2 regions of the Nocardioides sp. AE5 genome follow, and region 1 is predicted to be linked to the other one. Evidence: riboswitches for the same ligand, from Rfam matches in the RefSeq annotation. Region 1 holds a riboswitch; the other holds the start of a gene.
What was found. Region 1 has a riboswitch for thiamine pyrophosphate ahead of thiE (thiamine phosphate synthase). Riboswitches for the same ligand answer to the same signal wherever they lie in the genome.

Region 1 (4,403 bases):
GCACCCGCACCCTGGTCAACGCCACCGGCACCTGGGACCGCCCGTTCGTGCCGCGCTATCCGGGCCAGGAACTCTTCCGCGGCTGGCAACTGCACACCCACTCCTATCCCGGACCTGCCCGCTTCGTCGGCAAGCGGGTGATCGTGGTCGGTGGCGGGGCCAGCGCGGTGCAGTTCATCGGTGAACTGGCGCCGATCACCGATGTGCTGTGGGTGACCCGTCGCCCACCGGTCTGGGTCGACCACTTCGACGGCGAGGCGGGTTATCAGGCCGTGGAGAAGGTGCACGAGCGGGTGCTGGCCGGCCTGCCACCGGAGAGCGTGGTCAGTGTCACCGGGCTCCACCTGCGCCCCCAGGAGCAGGAGGCCAAGCGGCTGGGCGCCTACGAGCGTCGCCGCCCCATGTTCGCCTCCGTCGAGGCGGACGGGGTGCGCTGGGCGGACGGCTCCTTCGAACCCGTCGACGTGATCCTGTGGGCCACCGGATTCCGGCCCTCGATCACTCACCTGGCCGGACTGGGGCTCCGCTCACGGCACGGCGGGATCCAGTTGGTGCCCACCCCGGGCTCCGGGCAGACGCCGACCGCGGCTGCCGCGGACCCGCGGGTGCAGCTGGTCGGCTATGGACCCTCGGCCAGCACGATCGGGGCCAACCGGGCCGGGCGTGCCGCCGCGCTGGCGGTGCGCCGCCACCTGCGGGCCGCTGCTGCACCACGCTGAATCGCTACGCTGGACGGCATGGACGACCCGTCGCGGATGCGCATCTCGGACGCGGACCGGCACAACGTGGCCGAAGTGCTCCGCGAGGCCGCCGGGGAGGGGCGCCTGGACCTGGCCGAACTCGACGAACGGCTGGAGGCGGCGTATGCGGCCAAGACGTACGGCGACCTGGTGCCGCTGACTGCGGACCTGCCGGCCAAGGGCCTCGACCTGGCCGGTGCGACGGCGCCTGCGCCGGTGCCCGCGACGGGCGGTGGTGCTCCGGTCGTCGGGACGCGCTACAACTCCTCGATCGCCGTGATGGGTGGCGTCGAGCGCAAGGGCGTCTGGGAACTCGGGGAGACCCACACCGTCTTCGCCCTGATGGCTGGTGTCGTCATCGACCTGCGCCGCGCGATCTTCACCGCACCGAGACGGTGGTGAACGTCTACACCGTGATGGGCGGCGTGGAGGTCATCGTCAATCCGGGCACGAACGCCGTCGTCGGGGGGATCGGGATCATGGGGGCCTTCGACGGGGTGCGGAACACCGTGCCGGCCCAGTCCGTCCCGGGAGCCCCGGTGGTCCGGATCAAGGGATTCGCCCTGATGGGCGGGGTCGGGGTGGTCCGCAAGGCCATGCCGACCGGGGACGATCCCCGGCAACTGCCCGGGAGCGCGTGAGCACTGCGGCCCGGGCCTCAGCCCTGGTCGTTGAGCCGGACGGCCTTGTCCTCGGCGGTGATCTCCAGTTGCGGTGCCGCCTGGCGGAGCCAGCCGATCCGCCACAGCGAGTGGATCACCAGCGCCATCACCACGGATCCGAGCACGCCCCACCACAGGTCGCTGAGCGTGTCGGTGTAGGCGAACTGGCGCTCGCTGTGCCCGGAGATGAACGCGAAGTATTCGGCGATCTCCCAGGCAATCGCTGCGGTGGCACCGAAGGCCAGCGCCCGCTCCACGACCCGGCCGCGCGACGTGGTGTGGTGCATGGTCAGCAGCACGACCGCGGCCGCCAGGATCCCGGTGTTCTGGAAGTGCATCCAGTTGTCGAACCACCAGATCTGGTCATAGAGGTCCATCCGGTTGCCCAGGATGTCGCTGAAGCAACTGATCGTGACCAGGAGGTCGGGGACCCACGGGAAGGAGGCGCGATCCTTCCAGAAGAGCAGCCACAGCACCGGGATGGTGAAGGAGAGCAGGGGGTAGCCGATCGCACGGGCCTCGGCGGCCTTGTTCTGCAGGTTGCTGCCGACCGGATCGATCACGGCCATCAGCAGCATGAAGACCAGGATGCCCTTCGCGGCGATGTCGACGATGCGCACGGCCGCCGGGGTCTCGTAGCGCACGGCTAGGGCGTCCGACATGGGGATCCTTCAGGTCTGGGGCTGTTCTCCGTCAACGAGGGTATGCGAGGCCGGTGCCGGAAGCCGAAACCACGCGCCGGGGGCGATGCGCTACTCTCGCCGGTGACCAACCCACACGGGTGCTCGCGGAAGCGGGCTGAGAGGGAGCTGACACCGCTCCGACCGTCGAACCTGAACCGGGTAATGCCGGCGCAGGAAGTGAGGAGCAGCACCATGCCTTGCCGTTTTCCGGTTCCCCGGATCCAATGCCTCATCGCCCCGGGCGACGACCTCGCGGTGTTGCCCGACCTCCGCGCCGCAGGAGTCGACGGCTTCCAGGTGCGCGCCAAGGGAGCCACCACGGCAGCCATGCTGGAACTGACCGCCAGGGCGCTCGAGGCCGGCGCCACCGTGGTGGTCAACGACCGCCTCGACGTGGCACTCGCCGCCGGGGCGCACGGCGTACACCTGGGCGCGGACGACCTGCCGGTGGCTGCCGCCCGGCGGATCGCCGGCGACCTGCTGATCGGTGCCACCTGCCGCGACGTGGATGACGTACGCCGTGCCGCCCGGGCGGGCGCGGACTATGCCGGGTTCGGCCCGCTCTTCGCCACCACCTCCAAGGCCGGACTGCCCGCGCCCCTCGGCGTAGCCCCGCTCACCGACGCAGCAGGGGACCTGCCGCTGGTCGGCATCGGCGGCATCGACGCGGCGCGCGCCGCTGCGGTGATCGGCGCCGGTGCCCACGGCGTGGCCGTGATCGGAGGGATCTGGCGACAACCCGATCCCGTGCAGGCGGCGAAGGAGCTCGTCCAGGCGCTCGGCTGATGCGCGTCCAGGTGCTCGGCGCCGGGATCATCGGCCTCTCGGTCGCCGACGAACTGCTCCGGCGCGGACACGAGGTGGTCGTGGTCGACCGCGCTCCGGGCACGGGCGCCTCGTTCGCCGCAGCCGGCATGCTCAGTCCCTCCAGCGAGGTCTGGCACGGCGAGGCCGAGATCCTGCGGTTCGGCAGGGAGGCCGCCGCGCTGTGGCCGGAGTACGCCGCGCGCTTGGGCGTACCGCTGCACCGCACCGGCACGGTGCTGGCCGGAATGGACCGCGGGGACCTGCAGCACGTGGAACGGCAACTGGCCCTGCTTGCCGGCCTCGGTGCCGGCGTGGAGTTGCTCACCGGGCGTGCCGCGCGTGGCCTGGAACCGGGCCTCTCGCCGCGGATCGCCGGGGCCGCGCTGCTCGTCGACGACCACAGCGTCGACCCGCGCCACGTGGTCGCCGCGCTGCTGGAACGGGTCGGCGACCGGCTCCGCCCGGCCGCATCGGGTGGTGTGGACGCCACGGTGGTGGCCACCGGTGCCCGGCTGCCCGAGCCTTGGGCGCACCTGGTCCGCGGTGTCCGCGGAGAGATCCTGCGCGCCCGCACCGACGACCCACCCGCCCGGACGGTGCGCGCCTGGGTGCGCGGGGAGCCGGTGTACGTCGTGCCGCGCGCCGACGGCGGCGTCGTCATCGGCGCCACCTCCGAGGAGCACGACGCGCCACCCGAGGTCACCCTCGGCGGGGCCTGGCGGCTGCTGGACGGGGCCCGCCAGGTGCTCCCCGGTCTCGACCGGGCGTTCTTCGCCGAAGCCTGTGCCCGGGACCGCCCGGCCACGGCCGACCACCTGCCACTGGTCGGCTCCGCGCCCGGTCGCGACGACGTGGTGCTCGCCGCCGGACTCTTCCGCCATGGCGTCCTGCTCGCGCCGCTGGTCGCCCGGCTGGTCGCCGACCACCTCGAGCACGGGCACCTGGAGGCCGCGCTCGACCCGCGCCGCTTCGCCGATCCGTCATCCACCCACAACCAGGAGTCAGCATGCAGATCAACCTGAATGGCGAGCCCTACCGGCTCGAGGCCGGCGCAACCGTCGCCGACCTGGCCGTCGACCAGGGGAGCGCGGTCGCGGTCAACGGGGCCGTGGTGCCCCGTGGCGACCACCCTGCCCGGCTCCTGGCCGACGGCGACATGGTGGAGATCGTGACGGCGGTGCAGGGCGGATGAGCCTGGTGATCGCCGGCGAGGAACTCGACTCGCGCCTCTTCCTGGGCACCGGTGGACTTCCCCGGCCAGCACTCGTCGCCCCGGTGCTCGAGGCCGCCGCCCCGGCGCTGGTCACCGTCAGCATGCGGCGTACGTCGGGCACGCGCAGCGGGGGACTGCTCGACGTGCTCCGCCGGCACGGGGTGCGGATCCTGCCCAACACCGCCGGCTGCCTCTCCACGCGGGAGGCGGTGCTGACCGCGGAACTGGCCCGCGAGGCGCTCGGGACCGACTGGGTGAAGCTGGAAGTGATCGGCGACGAGACCAGCCTGATGCCGGA
Region 2 (4,403 bases), on a different contig from region 1:
CCGCGGCCGGCAGGTCGAAGTGGGCCGTGGTGAGCAGGTAGATCTCGGTCTCGATGGTGGCGTAGCGCAGGCCACCGAGGATCAGCACGATGCCGAACGCCGTGGAGCAGAAGAGGAAGACCACGGTGGCGGCCGAGACGATGGAGGTGCGCAGCGCCGGCAGGGTGATGGTGCGGAAGACGCGCCAGCCCCCGGCGCCCAGCGCGGCAGCAGCCTCGGCGGGACGCGGGTCCAGCGACTCCCAGGAGGTGCCGACGGTGCGCACCACGACGGCGAGGTTGAAGAAGACCATCGCGGCGATGATCGGCACCGGGGTGCCGTCGAGTGCGAGCCCGGCCAGGGCACCGGCGAAGAGGTGCTTGAAGGCGATCCCGACCACCACCGTGGGCAGCACGAACGGCACCATGAACGCGGCGCGGAGCACGGTCCGCCCCGGGAAGTCCAGCCGGTGCAGCACGTACGCCGCGGGGATGCCCAGCAGCAGGGTGATCGCGGTGGCCAGCGCTGCAGCCCAGACGGTGAACCAGAGCACGCGGTGCACCCGGGCGCGGCCGAGGACCTCGAGCGCCTCGCCGGGTGCGAACCTGCCGTCGGAGACGAGGCCGAGGCCGACCATGCCGCTGACCGGGAGCACGAAGAAGACGCCGAGGAAGAGCACCGGCACGGCGGCCAGTGCGACCAGGGCGGCGGTGCGCTTCACGGCAGGCGCCTCAACGGCTGATGATCTCCGTCCACCGGGTCAACCAGTCGGCCCGGTTGGCCGCGATCTCCGCAGGGTCGACGTCCTTGGGGTCCGTCGGCTTCTCCGCGAACGCGGCCCAGTCCTCGGGCAGGGCGACCTCGTCGTTGACCGGGAAGACGTACATGCTGGTGGGCAGCGCGGCCTGCACCTCGTCGCTGAGCAGGAAGTCGATCACCCGCTGCGCGCCCTCGGGGTTCTTCGCGTTGCGCAACACCCCGGCGTACTCGACCTGGCGGAAGCAGGTGTCGAGCAGGGCCCGGGTGGTGGTGTTGCCGGCGTCGTCGATGGTGAACGCGGGCGAGGTGTCGTAGGAGACGACGATCGGTCGCTCGCCCTGCTCGGCCGCTGCGGTGAAGGAGCCGTAGTAGGCGTCCTCCCACCCCTCGGCGAGCTCGACGCCGTTGGCCACCAGCTTCTCCCAGTACGCCGGCCACTCGTCGCCGTACTCCGCGATCGTGGCGAGCAGGAAGGCCATCCCGGGAGTGCTGGTGGTGGCGCCCGGGGCGACGAAGAGGTCGCGGTACGTCGGGTCGGCCAGGTCGGCCAGCGACTCCGGCGGCGGCATCTCCCGCGCCGCGAACCAGGCCAGGTCGACATTGACGCAGACCGACGCCTGGTCGATCGGGATCATCCGGTTGGCGCCCTCGCCGTCGAGCCGCAACTCGTCGGCACCCGACGGCAGGTCGACGACGTACTCGGCGAAGACGCCCTCGTCGATGGCGCGGGAGGCGAACGTGTTGTCGACGCCGAAGGCCACGTCGCCGGTGGGGTTGTTGACGTTGAGGGCCAGGGCGTTGGTCAGCGAGCCGCCGTCGCCGCCCTCGGTGATCCGCAGGGTCAGCCCGCTCTCCTGCTCGAACTGCTCGACCAGTTCCGTGGGCAGGTCGAAGGAGCCGTGGACGACCAGGGTGACCGTGTCGTCGCCCGGGTCGTCACCTCCGGCGAAGAGTGAGCACGAGCTGAGCAGCGCGCTGGACAGCAACAGCGCGGTCACCGCGCCGAGGGTGGACACGTGCTTCATTTCCGACTCCCTTCGCCGGTGCTAACCGGATCAGGTCTTGAGGGTCTGCGGCGGTTCCGCACTCTCAGCGCTCCGTGTGGAGGGCTCCCCTGTCTCGTGGCAGACACTCTAGTGGGTATCGCCAGAAGTTCGTCGGGGGGTGACCCGTGCTCGGGGTGCGTGCATCGCAAGGCGGACGAGGGAGGCGATGCGGAGCATCGCCGACTGAGGACAACGCAGCGAGGTGCGTGCTCGGGGTGCGGGACACCCGAAGAACTTCCGATGTGCCCACTAGCCCCGCGTCCCTTCCGGCGCGTGCCCGGGCTGGACAGGCGGGAGTGACGGTTGTCACCTCCACGGATTGTCGATATGGTGACTGGCCTGGCTACTGCTCGGTAATGGGCGTGCCAGCGCAATCGGCCCGGTCGGGAGCCGAGCCGATCTTGAGGCGGTAGGGAGCCGCCTCGGGGAGGGAAAGCACTATGAAGAAGAAGGCTCTGGCCTGCCCGTTTGCGGCTGCCACCTTGATGGCTGGCTCGCTCCTGGCGTTCGCCAGCACCAGCCCGGCCAACGCGGTCTCGGGCACGCTGTCGTATGACTGCAACACCGCCCTTGGCCCCCAGGTGTTCACCGCAGTGGTGGACACCGACGCACCGGAGACCATGGAGGTGGGCGAGGGCGCACCGGTAAACGTGACGTCGACGGTGACCGTCCCTGCCGCGATGGCCGAAACGCTGTACGCCATCGGTGCTCGCAGCATCAGCGGCACGGCCGTGGTGACCTCGACCGTCGGTGGCGAAGAGGTGACTGCCAACCTGACCGTCCCCTCCACCCCGGTTGCTGCCACTGGCGCGCTGGACACCGTTGCCAGCGGCGCCGGTGCCCCGCTGGCACCGACCGAGGCCGGTGACCTGACGATCGAGGCAGGGAACTTCACCACCACGATCAGCGTGTTCAACGAGGCAGGCGAGGAGATCGTCCTCGACGGCCTGCTGCCTGCCGAGGTCTCCTGCGCCCTGCAGGCGGACCAGGACGCCGTGGTCGACACTGTCGCCGTGACCGCGCCTGCCGACGACGAGGATGACGCCGGCAACGAGGACGAGGGCACCGGCGACGAAGGCACCGAGGACACCGGCAACGAGGCGGGCAACGACGACGGGGCCGAGCTGCCCATCGGGTCCAACTCCGGTCTCTGAGGAGCCTGAGTGAGCCGGACCCACCGGCGCATCGCAGGAGCAGTGGCGGCCGTCGTGGCCGCCCTGCTCCTGTGGGCGTTCATAACCAATCCCTTCTCCGATCCGGAGCCCACCGCCACCGACGTCCCGGACCCGGCGGCGACACCGAGCGCCACCCCGACGCCCGAGCCGACACCGGAGCCCACGGCTCCAGCGGCGCAGGAGCCCGGGACCCCGAGCCGCATCATGATCCCCAAGCTCGGCGTCGACAGCGCGGTGGTGCCGATCAAGACCAAGGACCGGATGCTCGACCCGCCGGCGGACGCCAACGTCATCGGGTGGTGGGTCGACGGCGTACAGCCGGGCTCCGCCAAGGGGTCTGCGCTGCTCACCGGCCATTCCGTGCATGACGGGACCGGGGCGTTCATCGACCTGGAGAACCTCGCCGACGGTGACGAGATCGTGGTGCGCACCGACAACGGCGAACTGCACTATGCGGTCAGTGACGTGCAGGTGCTCACCAAGGACGAACTCGTCATGGCCTCCCCGGAGCTCTTCAGCCAGGAGAGCGAGGGGCGCATCGTGGTGATCACCTGTGAGGACTGGGACGGCACTGCCTGGCAGAGCAACGTGATCGTCACGGCGGTCCCTGCCTGACCCGGATACGATGGTGCCGGGAGGACTGATGAGAGGCCGGCATCTCGGGATCGCGCTGGCGGCGGCGGTGGCCGTCGCCCTTGTCGTGCTGTGCGCGAGCGCCCTCTCGGGGTGGCGCGAGAGCGCCGACCCGGCCGCACCACCCGCTGCTGCCAGTCCGGCGCCCACCATTGCACCGACCCCGTCCGTCACGCCGGTCGAGGCGAAGCCGCAGACGCCGGGCAACCCGTCGCGGTTGATCATCGAGGACCTCGGCGTCGACGCCCCGGTGATCCCGATCAAGGCCCCCAACGGCGTGCTCAATCCCCCCGCCAGTCCCTCGGTGATGGGCTGGTGGTCCGAGGGGGCACAGCCGGGCGCGGATCGGGGCTCGTCCCTGTTGACCGGGCACACGATGCGCGCCGGCGGCGCCCCGCTGCAGGACCTGGAGACCGTCGACGTGGGTGCCCGGATCTCGGTGCGCACCGACACCGGCACCCTCGACTATCGGGTCGTCGACGTGGTGGTGCTCTCCAAGGACGAACTCGCCGAGCAGTCGCCGGTCCTCTTCGACCAGGCCAGCGAGCACCGGCTGGTGGTGATCACCTGCGAGGACTTCGACGGGACCGAGTGGCTGAGCAACGTGGTGGTCACCGCGATCCCTGCCTGATCACTGCTCCGCGAGCACCGGACAGTGCGTCCCGCCGGGAGAATAGATCGTCGGCATGCACCGGTTGCAGTGGATGCAGGTGCCGCTGCCACCCGCTTCGGCAGCCAGCCGGTTGACCAGGCCGGGCTCGTGGAGCAGGGCACGGCCCATCACCACGAAATCGAAGCCGAGCCCCATCGC

Region 2: another riboswitch for thiamine pyrophosphate. It lies ahead of Q9R27_RS01380 (thiamine ABC transporter substrate-binding protein); the one in region 1 lies ahead of thiE (thiamine phosphate synthase).

What each region holds. Positions count from the first base shown of each region.
Region 1 covers NZ_JAUZVI010000005.1:139,689-144,091, reverse strand. Annotated here, with positions in the region: gene Q9R27_RS09665 (NAD(P)-binding domain-containing protein) at 1-719, shown strand, start outside; gene Q9R27_RS09660 (DUF1707 domain-containing protein) at 738-1,142, shown strand; gene Q9R27_RS09655 (hypothetical protein) at 1,139-1,381, shown strand; gene Q9R27_RS09650 (hypothetical protein) at 1,399-2,064, opposite strand; TPP riboswitch at 2,170-2,279, shown strand; gene thiE (thiamine phosphate synthase) at 2,341-2,871, shown strand; gene Q9R27_RS09640 (FAD-dependent oxidoreductase) at 2,871-3,914, shown strand; gene thiS (sulfur carrier protein ThiS) at 3,899-4,084, shown strand; gene Q9R27_RS09630 (thiazole synthase) at 4,081-4,403, shown strand, end outside.
Region 2 covers NZ_JAUZVI010000001.1:301,170-305,572, reverse strand. Annotated here, with positions in the region: gene Q9R27_RS01385 (ABC transporter permease subunit) at 1-700, opposite strand, end outside; gene Q9R27_RS01380 (thiamine ABC transporter substrate-binding protein) at 711-1,763, opposite strand; TPP riboswitch at 1,754-1,864, opposite strand; gene Q9R27_RS01375 (DUF6801 domain-containing protein) at 2,225-2,938, shown strand; gene Q9R27_RS01370 (class F sortase) at 2,948-3,574, shown strand; gene Q9R27_RS01365 (class F sortase) at 3,603-4,223, shown strand; gene Q9R27_RS01360 (NADH:flavin oxidoreductase) at 4,224-4,403, opposite strand, start outside.